4 regions of the Paenibacillus sp. FSL R10-2796 genome follow, and region 3 is predicted to be linked to each of the others. Evidence: riboswitches for the same ligand, from Rfam matches in the RefSeq annotation. Region 3 holds a riboswitch; each other region holds the start of a gene.
What was found. Region 3 has a riboswitch for cyclic di-GMP ahead of NST58_RS11380 (DUF6612 family protein). Riboswitches for the same ligand answer to the same signal wherever they lie in the genome.
Positions count from the first base shown of each region.

Region 1: it holds a riboswitch for cyclic di-GMP, as region 3 does, so the genes downstream of both, NST58_RS23325 (PA14 domain-containing protein) here and NST58_RS11380 (DUF6612 family protein) in region 3, are expected to answer to the same signal.
Region 2: it holds a riboswitch for cyclic di-GMP, as region 3 does, so the genes downstream of both, NST58_RS05340 (glycosyl hydrolase) here and NST58_RS11380 (DUF6612 family protein) in region 3, are expected to answer to the same signal.
Region 4: it holds a riboswitch for cyclic di-GMP, as region 3 does, so the genes downstream of both, NST58_RS02365 (anti-repressor SinI family protein) here and NST58_RS11380 (DUF6612 family protein) in region 3, are expected to answer to the same signal.

Region 1 covers NZ_CP150178.1:5,156,527-5,161,823, forward strand. Annotated here, with positions in the region: gene NST58_RS23325 (PA14 domain-containing protein) at 1-2,464, opposite strand, end outside; cyclic di-GMP riboswitch class I at 2,619-2,717, opposite strand; gene NST58_RS23330 (hypothetical protein) at 2,993-3,718, opposite strand; gene NST58_RS23335 (helix-turn-helix domain-containing protein) at 3,930-4,247, opposite strand; gene NST58_RS23340 (hypothetical protein) at 4,372-4,695, opposite strand; gene NST58_RS23345 (Gfo/Idh/MocA family oxidoreductase) at 4,719-5,297, opposite strand, start outside.
Region 2 covers NZ_CP150178.1:1,208,286-1,213,582, forward strand. Annotated here, with positions in the region: gene NST58_RS05335 (sugar phosphate nucleotidyltransferase) at 508-1,881, shown strand; cyclic di-GMP riboswitch class I at 2,018-2,097, shown strand; gene NST58_RS05340 (glycosyl hydrolase) at 2,110-3,660, shown strand; gene NST58_RS05345 (glycosyl hydrolase) at 3,812-5,297, shown strand, end outside.
Region 3 covers NZ_CP150178.1:2,555,366-2,560,662, reverse strand. Annotated here, with positions in the region: gene NST58_RS11390 (CapA family protein) at 1-594, shown strand, start outside; gene NST58_RS11385 (NADH-dependent flavin oxidoreductase) at 673-1,776, opposite strand; gene NST58_RS11380 (DUF6612 family protein) at 1,949-2,797, opposite strand; cyclic di-GMP riboswitch class I at 2,915-3,006, opposite strand; gene NST58_RS11375 (RNA polymerase sigma factor) at 3,210-3,728, shown strand; gene NST58_RS11370 (DUF4179 domain-containing protein) at 3,712-5,297, shown strand, end outside.
Region 4 covers NZ_CP150178.1:492,331-497,627, forward strand. Annotated here, with positions in the region: gene NST58_RS02360 (2-oxoglutarate dehydrogenase E1 component) at 1-2,326, opposite strand, end outside; cyclic di-GMP riboswitch class I at 2,797-2,881, shown strand; gene NST58_RS02365 (anti-repressor SinI family protein) at 2,909-3,064, shown strand; gene NST58_RS02370 (helix-turn-helix domain-containing protein) at 3,172-3,501, opposite strand; gene NST58_RS02375 (TasA family protein) at 3,671-4,279, opposite strand; gene NST58_RS02380 (signal peptidase I) at 4,370-4,960, opposite strand; gene NST58_RS02385 (hypothetical protein) at 4,962-5,297, opposite strand, start outside.

The DNA of each region.
Region 1 (5,297 bases), 2.6 Mb from region 3:
ATTCATGGGTACTATTTGGCAGAAGTCCGTTATGAGAGTAATCGTTCTCCTTGATACTGCTTATAACAACGCCATCAACTTCGAGGTCATAAGTAATTGCTCCTGACACTGCGTCCCACTGCACTTTTATCCCATTTTCCTCTGCAAGACCCGACAGATTAGCAGGAACCCCCACAGTGGTAGACTTGGCAATAATCTTGCTCCATCCTCCTACGCCACTGCTATTCTTAGCTCTGACACGAAAGGTTTTTTGCATATTTGGGTTTAGATCATTTTCTAGGTAAGTCAAAACATTTCCAATGTCTTGAATACTATTATTAACCTCAATCTCATAGCTGGTTGCACCGATAACAGGTGACCAAGTAAGGGTTATGGAGTTACTGGTAGAGGTTAGGTTTATATCCTGAGGGACAGTTGGCAATGTCCAATGTGGTGTTGCCAGTGACCATTCCCCTTTGAGATCACCACTGTTGGCTCGAACGCGATAAATATGTTCTGTTCCTGAATTAAGACTATCTGCAGAAAAATACGGTTCTGTTCCAATACTGGTAATATTGTTATCAAACTCTACTTCGTATCCATCCGCGTTAAAAAGAGTCGGCCATTGTATAGTAATACCTGTATCAACTGCACTAGCTACAGGTAAGGGAATAGCAAATGGTCTCAATGATATGGAAGGGACTACTTCTTTAATCTGTTTGTCACTTTCCCAGAGCAAACTGGCTTGAGGATTTCCCAAGTCATTGGCATATTCCATTCTGAGATCATATTTCATTCCTGCCTCAAGTTGAATTGTTCTCTGTGCAGAGTTATACCTAGCTGACCATTGATCAACAAGAAGTTGATCATTTACCCATAACTTAACTCCACCATTGGTATTAACAAAGAACGTATACTCTCCCGAATAATTAGGTTGTACCTGACCTGTCCAGCTCACGGAAAATCGTTTATCTGCAATACCAGGTACCCCCAAAACTGGTTGCCCCGACAAGAAGATGGATTCATCCAACTTTGTCACCTTCTGACCAGTAAAATCGCTCCCACTGAAGTACTCAGCTTTCAACCCCGAAACGGCATATTTCAAAAGAGTGTGCCCTTCCGTTCCATATCCAGTGTGAATGTTTGGCCTTTGATTTGTGATCAGATCACCACCTACCGCAAACAATCCTCCGGTTGTAATGTTTAAATGATTATTCACACTAATGCTGTCGCGGACGAACAGGTCACCTTTCTTCACTTTCAAATCAGCTACAAGATTATTGGATATAACCACTCCTATTGAAATCTCGTCTTCAATATTCATAATTACATTAGTATTAATATTCAAACTTCCAGGAACCAATACTCTCTTCGCTTCTATATTGAGCGTACCGCTGTTATAAGTTAAATCACCTGCGAAAAGTTCATTGTCTACATGAAAATCCAGATTATTATTCAATTGAAAAGCACCTTGCACCCATAGATTCCCATTTGACTCATCACTACTGCCGTTTAAGATATTTAAAGACAATGCAGCGTTGGCATTTAGCCCTCCCTTCAGGATTAAGGTTCCGTAGACAGTAATGTTCAAGAATTGATTGGTATTAATACCCTCTAATATTAAAATAACCGGCTTGTCCGGACTTCCAAAAGTAACACTCTTCTCTAAATTGAGATGTCCTGCTTTAATAATTGCTGGACTATGTAGGCTTGAAGTAACAGCTTGATGGATCGCAGTAACATCACTGCCACTAACAGTGAAAGCAGTTTGTTCATATTGTTGTATCCGTAGCTTGATATTGTCAGTCTGTTCGTTCATATATCTGGAGATCTCCCCTTGGAGTCCCTTCACTTTTATAAACGGAGGAGCATTATGTACATTGACCATCGTCCCTGACATCAATACCTTGTTCCCGGCTATCTTATTTTCTTCTGCTGGCAAAGCGATACGGGGTTGTGCAAGAGTAGGAGTGAACATGTTAACCATAGAAATTTCGATATTATTTAATGCCGTTTCTACATTAGGACTATTAATCTGACTCAAGCTTAGCTTTCCATCCCTTACAGTAACACTTTTCTTCAATGTAGAATGCTCTCCAGGGTCTAACGATAGACCATCCCAGAATATAGTGCCTTCCACATCCAGTGCATTCTTACTTCCATATACTGAATCACCCACAGTTACAGCTACTTCATAGATACCATTGTCTAATTGAATCTCCCACATCCCGTCAGGATGCATTAATGTCAATGTATCGAGAGTAGGATTTCCGTACGAGCTCTGACTCATATTAAACTTGTTCTGCAAGTCATCATAAGTAGCTCTTGTAACAGTGGAATTTGTATGATCTGTAGTCCAACCGTAGGCATAGTTGTTTTTAACACCGAATACTTCTCCGTAATCAGCGAGAAACCCCTCTGGAGTATGCGATTGCATAGGTTGAAATTGAATTTTAATTGTCTCTCCTTGCGCAAGGACTTTCATGTAACTCCCACCAAGAAAAGGAGCAAACAGCTGAATTAACAACAATAAACATAATAATTTACTTATTAATCTCTTTCTTTTTGTCATAATGTCCTCCGATTTAAGAATAAGTTCAAATGCTATCCATAAAAAAACACAAAAAAAAACCACTAGAAGAAGCGGCCCGGCTACCATTCGTTAGCATCCTTAGATGTTCGAATAAGGCCCGTGGCTTTGCGTCCCTGACTTTCGTGCAGGTTTGCCTTTTTAATTCAAATGGTTATTAAAGGAAATCGAAAACAGATTCAATACTCCACTTACAATGTATTCTCTGCTTGGTAATAATACCCTATAACTGAATCACTGGATATAGTCATTACTGTGAACTTTGTCGTTTTTCATCTAATTCTTTGTTATAACCTCCCTATCAACAACCAAATTTACTAATATATAGAAAAAATACGCCTCTTCATAATAATATCCTAGTACGAAATACCTAAGACAATTTCTGAAGAGGCGCATCAATTGATCACACCAAATCTGTATCTTCTATTGAACATAAGCCTGCATATACGTTCGCTTACCCTTTGCGTCCTTCAAATAAGGTCCTAAACCAGCAAAGCGGGAGTGATCCATATAAACACCAGTCATCCATCTGCCTTCTGTTAGGCCTCCGTTCCATTTGAGGACAAGGTCAGGGGCGGCTATCCATTCCTGATAAATCTGTATATTCTGATCTTTGTACTCTTTACAAGGCTTAGACTGCTCCAGAAGACGTAGATCATTAAGGTAAGTTGGCACGAAATAAGAGGATATCGTATGCAAATCATCTTCATCAAAAAAGGGCTCATCCCCTAAAAAGGGTTTGAATAATACGGTATTCTCGTACATGGACCAAATTAGGGCTTGTAGCACCATGCTTTGGCGAATGCCATTATGGAACTTATATTGTCGTTGATTACTCGCCACATTCACTTCTTGAAGAGGTTCCGTCGACTCCAGGCAATGCCGTTCACAGCCGATACATTTCCAGCCAGAAGGACTTTGAATCCATTTTTGAAAAATAGTCCCGCTATCATTGTTGCCTTTGTAGAGTGAAGAGATAATGCTGTAAGGCACGCCAATCCACGCATCCCATAAGGAATCTGGAAGATGGCTATGCAGCATGAACAACGTCTTGTCATAGATGAGCTGTACTTTGATCGAAGCGTTCTCCAGCTCAGCAACATCCTTTTTTCCATACGTTATTTCCCGGGAAAACAGGGTGGTCTTCATCTCCCTCGCCTCCTAATAGTTTTGCTATGCCTGTACTCCAGCTGAGTAGATTTGAGCAAAAACCAATATTGCAAGCGTTTCCATGCAAGGAACATACAACGTTTTTTCTATTATATTACAGATTTTTTCGATCTGTGCAAGGTTTTTATTTAAAAATTGAAAAGCCCTCCTCCGTTCTTCAGGAAAAAGGGCCACAACACGACTTTGATTTCTACTCTACCCAGCTCTCAGCCCAAGACTGAATCTGCTGCATAACAGGCTCCAGCGCACGGCCTTTGTCTGTTAGTTCATATTCAATACGCACAGGTGTTTCCGGGTATACATGTCTAACCAGAATACCCTCACCTTCCAAATCCTTCATCCGCTCGGACAGCATCTTATCGCTCATTGAAGGAATGAGGCCGGAAATATCTTTAAACCGCTTCGGTCCACTCATCAATGTCTGAATAATAAGTCCATTCCAACGTTTGCCTAAGAAAGAGAAGGCTGTCTCAAATCTGGGACACATCGAAATTTGATGTTCTTCCATTGTTCTCACCTCTCACTAGCGAAACTTACTATTAGTTAGTATATATAATATTAACACATTTCATCCCTGATGAACATCGTTTACTAAAAAAAGTTCATCTGACATTATCATTATATCCTCGTTGTCAATCCCCTGTATGTGCTCTAGATTCCCTTTTAGAGATCGCTTCTGTCACGATTTGCGCCAAGTCATCATTTCCGAATAAGGAGAGTACGCCCAGAACTGTGTCATCAGAAATATCCCCTGCTTCCTCCGCTGAAACCGTTAGGGCAAGCGCTTTTCGCAAGGCTTCATTCCCTTCTTGCTGTGGATAAGCCTGCAAATACAAACTGTGCGGGTCGAGTCCTTGATTCACGCACCACTGGGCGAATACAAGGATCATCATCTCTTCCTCACGCTTATAGCTTTCGATGATTTGTTCCTCCACTAATTTACGGTTGTCTTCCATAATTTACTCCTTTCTTAGAGACCTCATTCAGCAAGCTGAGCTGCCAATCTATGACTAGGCAGAACTGCTGAAGCAGCAATACTGCATAACTCTGGTGTATTTATATTGTTCAGGAAATGATCTACCACTCCACCAAAACCTCTTCTATCCAGCACCGTATCCCAGCTTCCAAAGCTCTGGGTCCGTGGCAAAGCATTTTTTTCATATAGGATGGCTTGGTCCAGATCTGCCACTTCCACCGAACGTCCATTACCGTGCAGCTCCAGCTTCTCCAAATCAACACCCGCCTCACGAAGCATGCTATACATCCCCACTGAGCCTTGCTCCCAACCCAGCATTCCAGATGCCTGCACAAGTCGCCCCTCTCCATTGGATTGAAGATTACTGCGAAGCAGCTCATACTGATCTCCACATAACCATAACAGCAGATCAAGCATATGAATCAAGTCGTCATGCACAGTCTCACGGCTGCTGCCTAACTGCAGCTTCGTGCGATGTTTAATCGCGTGGCAATGGCTAATGCCTCCGGCTTCCTCGAGCCAACTCTTGGCAGTGACATACATTGGGGCAAAACGCCGATTAAAGCCCACGCCTAGCAGCAG
Region 2 (5,297 bases), 1.3 Mb from region 3:
GTACTCTGATTATATACCGCAGTAGCATTTGTAGTTGTCATTGTCTCTGTCTCTGTGGTGGCAACTAGTCTTGCTCTTGTAGTTGCAGTTGTTCTTACAGTTGTTGCAGTTGCAGCTGCCTCCCCCGGAGCAGAAGCAAATCTTTAGAAAAACGTGCTTGCTTCCGGCTGGTACAGCCCGGTACGCACGGATCAGTGTTAAAAAGTAGTTGGTTAGGTTAAGAACGGAAAGGGAATTTGGAACTGTAGAAACGGAGTGTTCGCCCGAAAGATTTCCGTAGGAAAGCTAGCTTCGAAAGCATATGCTATCCTCGGATTTCTACCGCGAGAAGCGGTTCAATCAGGAAATCTGAGGATAACAGCGATCGGAAGTCCAAAATCCCTTGGAGTGGTTTCTACCTAACAAATTTTTTTAGTGCATCCGCTCGAAATAAGGCTAAGTGGAAGCTGACGTTTTGATAACAATTCAAATATGCTCGATTTCCATAATTCAAGGAGGGTTCATTCTATGAAAATGGTACTTCTATCAGGCGGTTCAGGTAAACGGTTATGGCCGTTGTCCAACGACTCACGTTCAAAGCAATTTCTAAAGGTACTTGAAAGCCCTCAAGGTGAACCAGAATCCATGGTACAACGTGTCTGGAGACAGTTGGAGGAAGCAGGGATGGCAGAATCATCTTATCTGGCCACCGGCCGCGGCCAAGTAGAAATGATACAAAGCCAACTGGGAAGTCATGTGCCGATTATCGTTGAACCGGAGCGTCGGGATACTTTTCCGGCTATCGCCTTAACAGCTACCTATCTTTATTCAGTGGCAGGTGTTTCTCCAGCGGAGACGGTAGCAATATTGCCTGTTGACCCTTATGTAGAAGCATCCTTTTTCGATACCATAGCTATGCTTGAGGAGACCATGCTGGAAAGTGGAGCAAATCTGGCTCTAATGGGTGTTGTTCCTGAACATGCCTCAGAGAAATACGGATATATTATTCCTACCACCGAAGAGGCGGGGGAAAATGGTTTTATGAAGGTGAGTCACTTTCAAGAGAAACCAGACCGCATACAAGCAGAACAGCTCATCGAACAAAATGCCTTGTGGAATTGCGGCGTGTTTGCCTTCCGCTTAGGGTACTTGTTAGATATTTTGCAGCGTAAAGGGTTGCCTTTAGGATATGAAGAATTGCAGAAGCAGTATAAGCTATTGTCTTCCATCAGCTTTGATTATGAAGTGGTGGAGAAAGAAGAACATATTGTGGTGCAGCCGTATGATGGATTCTGGAAGGATCTTGGAACGTGGAATACGCTGACAGAGGAAATGAGCAGCAAGCATGTAGGAAAAGGTTTTGTGACGGCGGATTCTGAGGGGACTTGCTTGATTAATGAGCTGGACATTCCGATAACGGTAATTGGTGCGAAGGATCTGATCATTGCGGCTAGCCCGGATGGAATTCTAGTTACCCATAAAGCTGAGAGCCCACGGATTAAAGAAGTGCTGAAGACCTTTGAACAAAGACCGATGTACGAGGAACGCCGTTGGGGCCATTACAAAGTTATTGATTATGTGAAATATGATGAAGGCAATGAAGTGCTGACCAAACGGATTTTTATATCCGAGGGGAATAATATCAGCTATCAATTACATCGCAAGCGTAGTGAAATTTGGACAATCGTCAGCGGCGAAGCAAGTATTGTGCTGAATGAGAAAAAACATAATGTGAAGGCTGGGGACGTGGTACGTATACCGGAAGGAACGAAGCACGCGATCCTTGCTTTGACGGATGTTGAGTTTATAGAGGTACAGACGGGGTCTGAATTAGTAGAAGAAGATAACATACGTATTACTTTAGACTGGAATGATATAGAACTACAACAATTCATTTCATAGGTCTAACCTATCTATTTAACCAATTCAAAATTTCTTGAAACAGGTAAATTGACTCAATTATCAAAAAAAGTCATAAAAACACTAAATAGATCATTAATTGTCGTCGATACTTACGGTAAGAGAGATTATTTCTCTTAAATTGAAAAGGCAAACCTATCGAAAGGTAGGGACGCAAAGCTATAGGGCCTTCGAAAGAGTGGCAGCCTGGCTACCGAAAGGGAGATTATTTTGAAAGCTTACCGTACGTATCGATTGTTTGGTGCATTTCTGTCACTCGTCCTGTTTCTGACTGCACTTCCGCTGGCTGTTGGAATTTCGCCGTCTATTGTCATAGCTGCTTCAAATTCTGGAACGCCGGTTACCCCAGGTGCCTCACCTGAAGCCGTAAAGCTGCTTAACTATTTTTACTCGATCTCAGGAAAAGGCATTATTGCTGGTCAACATGACTATTTAGAAAGTCCAGATGAAATTAACAATATGCTGAAGGGAACCAGCGGACAATATGCGGCTCTTCACGGTTATGAAATGGGTGCGATCAGTGGCCAGTCCGAAGCAACGATGGCTTGGCAACGTCAAAATGTGGTGAACAGCGCCATCAACTGGAATAAAGCGGGCGGGATCGTAGCTATGACTTTTCATGCTAACCTGCCGGGCACCTCTTATGACTGGGATAATGTGAAAAAAACACTTAGCCAGAGTGAGTTCGATAGTTACGTTACACCGGGTACCAAGCAATATAACAATCTGATCGCTGAGCTTGATAAGGTGGCCGTCTCTTTAAAAAGCTTGCGCGATGCCAACGTTCCGGTGCTTTGGAGACCCTATCATGAAATGAACGGGAACTGGTTCTGGTGGGGGAAGAAAAATAACTTTTCTACACTATGGAATATTATGTATGACCGTTTTGTTAACGTTCATAAATTAAATAATTTGTTATGGGTATGGAGTCCGAATGCTCCCAATGTTTGGTCAGATCCTTATGCGCTAACTTATCCAGGTGCTGATAAAGTAGATATTCTGGCAGCAGATATATACGAAAATGATTACCAGCAAAAATACTATGACAGCTTATTGAGTCTAGCCGCAGGCAAACCGATTGCGATCGGGGAAAATGGTGAAATGCCTAATCTGGAGAAGCTTCAGCAATCGCAAAGTAAATGGACGTATATGATGAGCTGGGGAAAAATGCTTTACGAGAATAACAGTGCAGACACAATCAAAACATTTATGAATAGCAACTATACCCTGACCAGAGATAAATTAAATACTGGTCTGGCACCGACACCTAGCGCCGCACCAGCGCCGGCACCTTCTGAAGAAGAGGGGGAGGCAGCAATTCCTCTCGCGAAGGGGCTTGCAGGAGAGTATTACAACAACATGCAATTGTCGGGAGCAGCAACTCTTAACAGAACTGATGCAATAATCGATTTCAATTGGCGGCAAGGCTCCCCGGATGCCGCCCTCGGGATTGATCGGTTCTCCATACGTTGGAGCGGTAAAATTAAGCCATTATATAATGAGCAATATACATTTTACACTACCTCAGATGATGGTATCCGTGTCTGGGTGAATGGGGAATCCGTGATTGATAGTTGGACTAAGCAAAGTGGTACTGAGCGTAAGGGCACTATAACGCTGAAGGCTGGCCAGCTATATGATATCAAGGTGGAGTATTACGAGAATGAAGGCGATGCGAGAGTCCGCTTGATGTGGGAAAGTGCTAGTCAAGCTAAAGAGACAGTTCCAGCAAGTGCACTTTTTCTTCCGGATGTCTCCTGATTGATGAAAATTAAAGGTCGATCCTTAGTGGCTCTGCGTTATTGCAGAGCTACTAAGCTATAGTCCTCATTAGGTCAGAAGACGATTGTCCGATAACAGGTATGTTTTTAACACCTGTGGAGGCAGTACAGCTACCGAAAGGAGGATTTATTTGCGTAAATATTATAAGAAAAACAGATTGTTGTTTACTATGTTACCGGTGTTTATTATTTTTTCCTTGCTGCCTTGGGGAGAGGTTAAAAGTCTTCCGAAGGCTATGAGTGTTTCTTCCTCTCTACCTCCGGCTATACCAAGCAATCCTTCGGCTTCTGAAGAAGCCAAGCAACTGCTGAGTAATTTGGTGAATCTACGTGGCAAAGGGATCTTGTCCGGCCAGCATGATTATCTAGAAAGTCCAGATGAACTGGTTCATAAGCTGAAGAATACTTCGGGACAAAATGCCGTTCTACATGGTTATGAATTAGGGGCGATTAATAATCAATCCGAAGGGACGATCGCAGAACAGCGGCAAGCTGTTATAGACAGTGCAATTGAATGGCATCAGGAGGGTGGCATTGTAGCCATGACCTTCCATCAGAGCTTACCGGGAACCTCACCAGAATGGTCCAATGTAAACAGAAGTCTCAGTCAAGAGAAATTTAATGCTTATGTTACACCTGGGACAGCTCAGTATAAGAGGCTAATTTCAGATCTAGACGAGGTTGCTGGATATTTGGGTCAGCTGCGTGATGCCGGAGTGCCGGTCTTATGGCGACCTTACCATGAAATGAATGGTGGTTGGTTTTGGTGGGGGAAAAAGGACAATTTTTCAGAGCTGTGGAGTATTGTCTATGATCGTTTTGTAAACACACACAAGCTAAATAATCTACTGTGGGTGTGGAATCCAAATGCACCGAATGAATGGTCAGATCCATATGCTGCATATTATCCCGGTGGGGATAAACTCGATGTTCTGGCTGCGGATATCTACAATAACGATTATAAACAGTCCTACTATGAGGATCTGCTCGCATTGGCCGAGGGTAAACCTATCGGAATCGGGGAGAGTGGGCAACTGCCGAACCCGGATGTATTAACTGAGAAACAAAATAAATGGGTCTATATGATGACCTGGGGAAAATTACTGACAGAAAATAATACGCTACAGTCAATTAAAAGCTTTATGAAAGACTCATTTATAGTATCGAGAGAGGACTATGTTCTCACAACAGGAGGTCCTTCGATAGCACCCGTAACTCCGGTAACCCTAACGGGTTTAACTGGAGAATACTATAACAATACTGATTTAGATGGAGAAGCGGTACTTATCCGCAATGACCGTAAGATTGATTTTAATTGGCATGGTGGGTCCCCTGCCTCAGAGATAAATGAAGATCACTTTTCTGTACGCTGGAAAGGGAAACTCAAACCTAAATTCAGTGAAAAATATACAATTTCGGCATCCTCTGATGATGGAGTCCGTGTCTGGATTGACGGAAAGCTGATCATCGACAATTGGAAAAATCAAAGTGCAACCCTTCATAAAGGAAGTATCCCACTCACAGCCGGAACGCTTTATGATATCCAAATTGAATATTATGAGAATGAAGGAGATGCCAATCTTCGTTTGCTATGGGAGAGTTCCAGCCAGAAGCAGC
Region 3 (5,297 bases):
ATTACGATTGGCATCCTCTCCTACACAGCAGGAACCAACCGAATTCCTGTACCAGTGAGTAAGCCATGGCTGGTTAACCGGATATCTACGCCCAAGATCATTCGGGAGATTCGAGATTTAAAAAAGAAAGTCGATCTAGTCTTGCTTTATCTGCATTTCGGAAGCGAATATCGTTACACTCCAAACAAGAGGCAAAAAGAGCTGGTCAATCTCTTCTTTAAAAATGGCGCCGACATCATACTGGGGTCTCACCCACATGTTCTTCAACCGTTAGCGCTTCGTGGAAAAAAACAATTCGTTATTTACTCATTGGGGAATTTTGTTTCGACTAAACTAATGAATATTCCTTATACACAAAGCGGTATCATTCTTACGCTTAAAATAAAGAAGGATGAAAAAGGACACACGAGTATAACTAACGTAGGTTACATCCCGACTTGTGTAGATCGAAGAATAAAAAGCGGCAGGAAAATTACAGAGATCATCCCCATCCGCGACGCATTAAAGAGAAGCGACACCGACATAAAAACAGAACGGCGAAATCTCATGAATCGAATGTTGAAACATACGACAACAATCTTAAAGAGGGAATAGAGTCGTTACAGAAAAATAACGTTCCGCGGAATTTACCGCGGAACGTTATAGATTTAGACCTCAAAACTGTGTTTGGGTTTAGCGTAAACGATCAGGCATCATTAATTTAAGGAATTCTAGAATACCATTCTCTACTACGAGTTCTTCTCTATCTTGATCAGCAAGTACTCTTCTGATGATATCTTCTTTACCCTCCAGCACTTTACTTGTCCAATGAGGATCAATGATAAGAGATCGTCCTACTGCTACTAATTCAGCATTTGTCAACGTGTCCTCTGCGTCCTGTTTGGTACGGATATCTCCTACCCCAATTAAAGGTACACGGCCATTGATTTTCTCATGTACATATTGCAGGATTGATTTTTCTTTAAAATCTTCTGATGCAGATACTTTCTTAAAATCCCCTAATGAAATATGCAGATAATCCAGCTTTTTATCAGCTAATTTATCAATAAGATAAAAGGTATCGGTGATTTTAATTCCAGGCTCTTCATATTCTTCTGGAGAAAAACGATACCCGACAATAAAATCCTTAACCTTTGAATTGTCAACGACAGCAATAACTGCATCCACTAATTGGTTAATGAAATTAAATCTTTTCTCTAAGCTTCCGCCCCATTGATCTTCACGACGGTTGGAGTGTGGAGAGAAGAATTGTTGGATTAAATATGTGTTTGCTCCATGAATTTCTACCCCGTCAAATCCAGCTTGAATAGCACGTTGAGTCGCTTTTTTAAAATCCTCAATTACACCGAAAATTTCATCTTCTGTTAATGCTCTTGGAATTTCTGCATTCGGGCGTTCGGCAGCAATGGCGCTGGAGGAAACGGGTTGTACGCCACGCAATATTTTTGAATCTGTCATTCTTCCTGCATGGAATAGCTGTAAAATAGCCTTTGTTCCATTTCGTTTAATAGTAGATGCTAATCGGCTGAGGCTAGGAATAAATTCATCGGAGGAAACACTAAGTTCACCTTCCCATCCTTTTCCACCCTCTTGTACATTTGCTGCCGCAGTGATGACCGCACCTACTTCGCCCGTTCTTAGCGAATAGTATTTCAATTCATCTTGTGTTACTACACCGTCATAAAAGCTCATTCGCGTGGTCATTGGAGCCATAAACACTCGGTTTTTTAATGTCAGCCCTCTGCGAAAAGTTAATGCTGTGTCTAGTGCTATCATCTTTTTCCCAACTTTCATTAAATTATATTTAGATAAATTATTATATACATGCGCATACATATAAATTACAGCAATGATTTATTCTTGTCAACTAATAAAGAACTGCTGTTGGATACAACAAAAAGCGCTGTTCCGCTGAACAGCGCTTTTCGCTCGTTATGAATCGTCCTTATTATTCTAGTTCGGCCGGTTTTACAATGGCTGCACCTTTATTATTTTTGGAATATTTAGCTTCGATTTTCGTGGTGTATGTATCTTTGGCTCCATCACTTACCAGCACATAACTCAGATCGACTGTCAGCTTTTCCGTTTGCCAGGTCTTAGTATTGACGAATAATTTCCACGTTACGCTTTTGGGTTGAACTGTCTCTCCATCCCAGAGGTTCTCCTGGTCATAGAGTTTGATTATCCCCTTAGCTGCTGTCGGATCGGTTACCGTGAATTGTAAGACTGTTTGTGCGCCAGCAGTGCTGACTTTCATGGATTTTTTATAACTTTTGACCGAATCAAGCATGGAAACAGGATCGTATTGGCCTTTAGAGTAAAAGGCATCCCATTCCGTTTTCTCCAGTCCAAGCCAATATTGTGCATCAGGATCGATTGGCTCCCCGTCATCGTCGTAACCTTCATCTTCAGATTCATCGATCAGTTCACTTCCGTCTACAAGATAGTAAAACTCCTTGTCATTGGCATATAGACTGTACGATGTTTCTAAAAGACTACTAGCGACAGTGCCTGCTGCGGCAAAATTCGGCAGACGGTTGATATCCAGCTTCAGAGTGTTGGTGTTGCTGATACGCACCCCGCTTCTTTGAATATCCTGTTTTTTGGTCACATCCAGATGGAAATTCTTTATTGCTTTGGAGGCTGCCGTTACTTTGCTGATCATCTGATCCGCGGTTACTACTGTTGAGGTAGCTGCTGACACTACTCCTGGATTAGACATCCATCCGATCGTTCCGGACAGCAATAAAGCACCTACTGCCAAACTAGTACCTATTGTTTTGAAAAAACTGTTCATGTACTTCCCCTTTCGGCCCCTTGCGATAATGTAACGCCGTATAGGTCGAAATAATAAAAGAGCTCAAAATAGACTACATATTCTTAGAGCTATCCTTTATGCTTCATAAGACATCCCTATGGCGGCCTGGCGATCATTTCCTTCTGTCGAAAGGTTTTAGACCCATGGCTTTGTGTCATCATCTTTCGATGATTTTACCTTTAACGCGGACATTCAATTAGTTTTAATAGATTACGGACGCATGTCCCACCGCTAATTTTATCATGGTTATAATTACCTGTAAACGACTTATCTTCCATTCGAATTCGCTATGATACTCAGAAGAAATACTACAATCAAAATGAAAAATGAACGATTACATACGCTTATAAGTCTTATTAATGAGAACAGCAAAGACAGGGGGTGCAGCAAAATGAGTGACCGGGAAATTTTCGAGCTCTATAAAGAACAAGTATATTATTTTTGTTACTACTTAATGAAAAATCAGGCAGATGCGGAGGATATTTCCCAAGAGGTATTTGTAAAAGTTATCTTAGCGGATAAGTCGAAGGTAAGAAACTTGAAAGCTTGGATTTTACGAATTGCTTCGAATGAGTGCAACAGTGTGATCAAAAGGCGTAAGACGGGGTGGATGAAAGAAGTACGTAATTATTTACTATCCAGGTCTGAGGAATCAAACCCTGTAGAAAAACGTTTGGATCGACAGGAAACTAAAAAAGAATTACAAGGGTTATACAGTCAGCTTCCTGACAAAATCAGAATGGTAGTAGTCCTTCGTTTTATAAACGAATTGACTGTACCCGAGATCTCTAAAGTTATGAGCATACCCGAAGGAACTGTAAAATCCAGACTGAACAAGGGACTTAAAATACTAAATAGAATGGGTGGAACCCAACTAAAGGAGCTGAATAGTAATGAGTCTGTATATTGAAAAAGATAAACATATTCCCCGACCGGATTATGATTTGATGTGGACTGCCATAAAACAAGAAGCTTATACACGTCAAAGAAATCTGCATGCCTCCCAGAATACTCCTAGGTCTAATAAAAAGGTTATTCCTATCAGTATTGTCTTCTCTTGCCTCTTACTTGTAGCCATTCCTGTATTCGCTAGTATGACGATTAATTGGGATAAAATTGGTGGTCGAAGTGTGAGCAATGCATTAAATAACGGCATCGGTCAACAGTATAATCTTCAAACTTCCAGTTCAGGAGTAACAATGAATTTGAACGGTGTTGTAACTGATGGAGAAAAAATGAAAATGCTGTTATCACTTGATACTAAATCTGATCTATCCAAATATACTGGATTTGCTACAGAGGAAAACATCATGACTAGTGAATCCGGTGCCAAGGCAAAGGTATACGGTTATTTAGAATACGATCCTGAAAACCAGAAACTCATTGGAGTATATGAGACACCTGATACATTAAAGAATGATAAAAAGGACTACAGGTTTGAAGCACGGAATCTCATTTTTTACAGTGATCGGAATATTCCCTTACAATCTAATCATCAAGCAGGGGATACTATCAATACTGGAGTTAAGCAATATCCAAGCATTCAAATCGAATCCGTTCGACATGTTTCCAATCAAACCATTATCCGTTACAAAGTCGCTGCATCACCATCTGACTTAGGACGGGGTAATCCACATTTGGTAGTTAGTACTGGTGGTCAAAAGAATGAAGCAATTCCAACCATCATGCCTAACGAAGGATCGGATTTATTTATTGAACAGGTTTTCAATATAACTGAATCAGATTGGAAGGAAGCTAGTCTTCATTTTAGTTACATTGAAGAAGCGAAACGATTTTCAGGTACGTGGAAGTTCGATTTTAAAGCAGATGGACAAAAAGCAAGTGAGGCGATTTACACTAAGAAACTGTATAACAGTCCTGAATTTCAAGAAAAGACCGGCATAACCTTAGATCAGCTAGTGGTTACCCCTTTGGATATCCAAATTCTAATAGATGAAAATGATTCGCTTAAAAAAGGAATTGTCCACTATAATACCGCTCAGTTGGTTATAGGTGATCAAACAATCACTGGGGGTTGGAATTTGAAAGGAGATCATTCCGAAAGCTACCAGCATTTATTTCAATTCGAATCTCCGGAATGGTATAACGACTGGTCCGATGTTCCAATGAAACTTATATTAAAGGATGCTGTCATTGAGAAACGTGATACTACTAAGAATTGGATCACTATAAACAAACCTAAAGAAGAAAAGCAGTTCACTTCACTTGATGTCGATGGGTTAAAAATTGAATTCACTTACTATACTGAGGGCGAAAATTTGATTGTCGAATCAACATCCAAATCTTCTGGCTTCAAAAGCGTTAACCAAACTACGTTACGGATTAATGGCAAAGAAGTGGTGCCTGAAATTACACCTAAGGGCATGATATCTACAGGAACTAATATTGATAGCTACAAAGATATCCCTTTCGACGAAAAAATCGAACTGAACCCTGGAATCTATAAATATAGCGATCC
Region 4 (5,297 bases), 2.1 Mb from region 3:
CCTGCCCGCATAACGCTGCTTGGCGCCGCAGCAGATGGAAATATTGCGAAGCGGTAGTCAGGTTAGCGACCGTCCAGTTCTCCTCAGCGGATAGCTGCAAGAACCGTTCCAGCCTACCGCTAGAGTGCTCAGGTCCCTGTCCTTCGTAGCCATGCGGCAGCATGATGACGAGATTGCTGCGCTGTGTCCATTTGGCGCGTCCAGCGGCAATGAACTGGTCAAAAATAACCTGACCCGCATTGGCGAAATCACCATACTGTGCTTCCCAGATTACGAAGGTTTCCGGTGCAAACACATTATAACCATATTCAAAGCCTAATACTGATGCCTCTGACAATGGACTGTTGTATACGCCAAAGGAGGCACGGGAATCGCTTAGCTGATGCAGAGGAGAGAATAAATCTCCTGTTTTACTGTCGTGCAGCACCAGATGGCGATGTGCGAAGGTTCCGCGCTGGGCATCTTGACCGCTCAGTCGGATGGGCGTTCCATTTTTCAGAATGGTAGCGAAGGCTAATGTTTCAGCCAGTGCCCAGTCGACCTTTTCACCCTCATTCAGTGCATCTTTACGACGTTGTAAAATGCGCTCCAGCTTCGGATAAACCTGGAATCCAGCAGGAACCGTCAACAGTTCACGATTGATCTCCTGCAGGCTGGAGATGGATACCGCTGTAGTGTTTGCCGCTGCGCGGTCCGTTTGTAGAGGAATGAAGGCTTTGGGTTCTTTTTTCTTATGATTGCCTTCCTTCATAGTATCGTACGCACGCTGCAATACGCTTTCTGCTTCAGCATTCATCCTTTGTACGTCTTCGGCGGTAAGAACCTTTTCGTTTTTCAGTCTCTCTGCATAGACCTTGTAGACGGTTGGATGATTGCGAACCTTACCGTAGACAATAGGTTGTGTGGTTTCAGGATCATCCATTTCGTTGTGACCATGACGGCGGTAGCCGATGAGATCAATTACGAAATCTTTTTTGAATTGATGGCGGTATGCGCTAGCTAAACGTACAGCTGCTACGCAGGCTTCTGGGTCATCAGCGTTGACATGGACTATTGGGATTTCATACCCTTTGGCGATGTCACTCGCATAATGCGTAGAACGGGAATCTTCACTTTCAGTCGTAAAACCAATTCGGTTATTAACAATGATATGGATCGTCCCACCATTTTGATAACCTTGAAGTTTGCCGATATTAAGCGTTTCTGCAACAATTCCTTCACCTGGAAAAGCAGCATCGCCATGCATCAGCACCGCCATAGCTTTACTGGTATCAATCTTCGGCAGTCCTGCAGTGCTCCGATCTTCTTGTGCGGCACGAGTGAAACCTTCCACAACAGGATTGACGAATTCCAAGTGACTTGGGTTATTCGCTAGTGTTATTCTTGTGCGTACGGTTTCTCCTTCACGGACAGCACGGTCTGCACCGAGATGGTATTTCACATCACCTGTCCAACCATAGTTAATGCCTGTGGAGCCTTCGGAAGGGAAAAGCTCCTTGTTCGGAGAATGATGAAACTCTGAAAATATGATATCATAAGGTTTGCCCAAAATATGTGCAAGAACGTTGAGGCGGCCGCGATGCGCCATGCCCATCAAAATATGCTCCGCACCGTCATGTGCAGCAGCACGTACGATTTCATCTAACATCGGCACAAGAGCATCATTGCCTTCAAGACTGAAACGCTTCTGACCTACAAAAGTCTTGTGGAGGAAGGTTTCAAATTGCTCTACCTGAATCAGGCGGTTCAGGAGCTCTTTGCGTTCTGTATTATTTAGGGGTGCTGGTGAGCTGGTGGATTCTGCCTGCCTATTTAGCCATTGCAGTTCTTTTTCTTCATGCACATGCCCGAATTCATAGGCGATAGTCTTGGTGTATGCCTGACGCATACGTTGCACGGCATCCCATCCGGTATGCACATCATTCGGCGCATTTTCCCATATAAGCGTGGCAGGCAGTGCGATCAGGTCTTCGCGGGTCAGCCCATAGGTTTCAAGCTCAAGATATTTTGCCATGGGATTCTGATCGCGTACCAGCGGATCAATTTCAGCGGCCATATGGCCATATATACGAATATTGGCGATTAGCTTGGAAGCTCTTACTGCTTTTCTAAGCCATTCGGTGTCTCCCGAGATGCGCGGCTGAGGAGCCGGTTCGCTATCCGGAGTTAGGGGAGGAGGTCCCGAATTTGTAAAAAGCTCGCGATAATTATTTTCTACGGTGGAGGGATCTTTCACAAACTGTTCATATCTTTCTTGAATGTAGCCTAAATTGGGTCCGTAATACTTACTCCAAATGGATTCGTTATAGGGCTCTTTGGCTGCCATGAATACATCCTCCTTAACGGATGAACTCCATACGTGACATTTTGTGTCAACGCTTACTGGAGCTGTGATGATTGCGGTTTCATTTCTCATCTTATTGTGCTACTTTCGGCCACTGTAATCAATTCATTCTTTCGTCCAATACGTTCGCAAAATGGTATGGGTTAGCTTGTTCTAATGAAAAGAAGGGTGTTTCTTCTCATTACCCATTCTAAAGGCCTATTAAAATGATTCTATTATCCTTATTTTTAACTATTAGGTCAGTAAATATTTATTTTGCTAGTACAATTTATTTTATGTAACGGACGAGTATCGTGATAATCGGACAAGATCTTTGAAAAAAAATCTTTTATTTTTCGTTTTTAAAATAGAAAGTAACCAGGAATCGACACACTTTTCCGCTTTCTTTTTGTATAATGTTATTGCAGATAGTAATTTTATAGTTTTTTAAGTAGATCCTTTCGTGAAAAGGGTCCAGTAAAAGGTAAACTTGCCGAAAGGCAGGGGCACAAAGTCGCGGGTCTAAGGTAGAGATACTATGACAGCCGGATTGCCTGGGGACGTAAAATCTTAGGGGGAGATTTTTTGGAAAAGTCCAACCAGGGTAGCAACAGAGAACAGCAGTTTATTGATCTGGATCAAGAGTGGGTACATTTATTATTAGCAGCTAAGAAGGCTGGCATTAAGGCAGATGAAATCCGCCAGTTCTTTCATGAGAAAACTGTGCAGATCGTGCAGTAATACATTAGAGGGGTTACATATCGAAAAAGGGCACAGCGGTTCTTCGCTGTGTCCTTTTTCGGTATGATTTAGTAGAAGAGAGGATCGTACCAGATTAGTAGGAAGTATTAATCCTTTTGATCGAGCTTCCATTTCTGATAGTCCAGAAATTCTTTGAATTCGCGTTTGCTAATGCCTGAGTCCATAGCTTCCTGCACCAATCGGAACCATTCCGAATCTAAATGTGATTCCTCTGCATCATTGGGTTCTCCATAGAGTAGGGCATGAATGGATACCTGAAGCGCGTCAGCGATTTTTTCGATAAACTGGATGGATGGATTGGATTGGATGTTTCTCTCCACGTTGCTAAGATACGACTTAGCCACATCTGCTCTGTCCGCAAGCTCAGATAGGGAGAAACCCTTGTCTAGGCGGAGCTGCTGGATACGTTGGCCCATATTCTGTGGCACTATGCTGACGCCCCTCCGTAATTTTTGTTATTAGTATAGCAAATATCAATAAATCGGACAAAGTTTATTGTAAAGAGAAGAGCAGCAATCTGCTTATCCGTGGCCGGATTCAGGATCTGCTGCTCTTCGAGTATTTTATTAAATTACTTTATTGATCTTAGTAGTCTTTTTTCGCACCTTGTTTAGCTACGAAATCCCAAGTCAGTGTTAAGCTATCGCCTTGGAAAATATTTTGATCTTGGTTATTTTCCACAAATTCGAATTGGACGGAGAAGCTGTCGTTGGTACCGGCTTTAATACCGGATGCTTCGGTAAAGAGTTGATCCCAACCTGTATTTTTTACGAGATCCGGATGCTGACTTTTTAAAGCAGCAAGTGTAGTCTCATAAACTACATTTTCAGGAGAGACGATAGGTACTCCTTTATCATTATTTCTAAGGAATTTAACTTTAATGAACTCGGCTAAATCCAGGTAGTTATCTCCTTTAGCATCCGTGATTTGAGTCGATGTATTCAGAATAATAGATCCGATATCGAGCGAACCATCGTTTTTCAATTTGAAGGATTTAGTTACCGTATCACCTGGTTTCAGGTTAGGAATATTAACGATGACAGAAGGGTCGGAGTTCAGATCGAGCGTGCCCGCTGCGAATGTAGCTGTGCTTTGCGCAGTGTCGCTAAAGTATGCGAAGGTTCCTCCGCCGATTAATGATAAACCCAGTGCTGCAGATGCTACGCCAAGACCCAATGTTTTCTTGATACCCATAATAAAATTCCTCCTCAAATTTGTGTTTGAATTTTTTATAAAATTTATATATTGTATCTTCCGGTTCGTAAGCGGAAGTGGACAATCAACTTAGGGCTGTGTTTCTGTTGGGGGCGGCGACGCTGGCAGTAGGGCAGCATTTTTCTTTTCTAATGCAGCTACAGCCTTCCAAGAGGTATACAGAGCATAGAGCAGAAGCATCAAGCCAGGCACGATCATGAGGACTACACTTCCAGCTTTGGAAACCGCGAAATTCATAGCGTAACCGACATAGGGTACAGTGACCCCGGTATACTGAGCTACAACATTCACAGAACTGGTAGGGTTCATGTCGGGCGCGTCGTTGTTATCGCCTTTAGTGCGATAAACAGCTTCACCAGTAGCGTTATTGACGGTCGCTTCTACAATCCGGTGAGTAATGAGCAGATTATCTTCATTCCTAAAGGTGATGACATCGCCTGGTTTGAAACGATTCATATCCCCTCCGGGTTTTAATGCGACAATTGAGCCTGTCTGAATTCCTGGTTCCATCGATCCTGAGAGTACGGTTTTGATCTCATATCCGAAGAAAGCAGGTTCACCGCCGGAGGCCTTGGATAACACTACGGCTGCCACCAGCAGAATAAAGATCACAAGCATTAAGCTCGATAGGGTATTATTGATAATTTTTTTAATTCGCATCTTATTCTCCACCTTTCTCAGGTTGAGGGTCCGAAGGAGCTTGGGTTGCTACCGGCGGGGTAGTCGTACTGTCTTCCGCCTTTGGCGTCTCTTGTGGAGCCTCTTGCTGAGGGACATCTTTTGGAATTGTGAGCTCTTCGTCAATTTCCGGCTTTACCGGGTCAGTGGCTGGGGCTTCAGGTTGTTCTTTATTTGGGGCTTCCGGAGCAGTTTCGCCTGATGTTGGAGGGGTTGCCTCAGCTTTCGCTTTATCCTCGGCTTCTTGTTGCTTTTTCTCCTCAGCCAAACGTTCTTCTTCTTTTTTCGCTTCTTCTTCTTTCTTTGCTTGCTCTTCTTC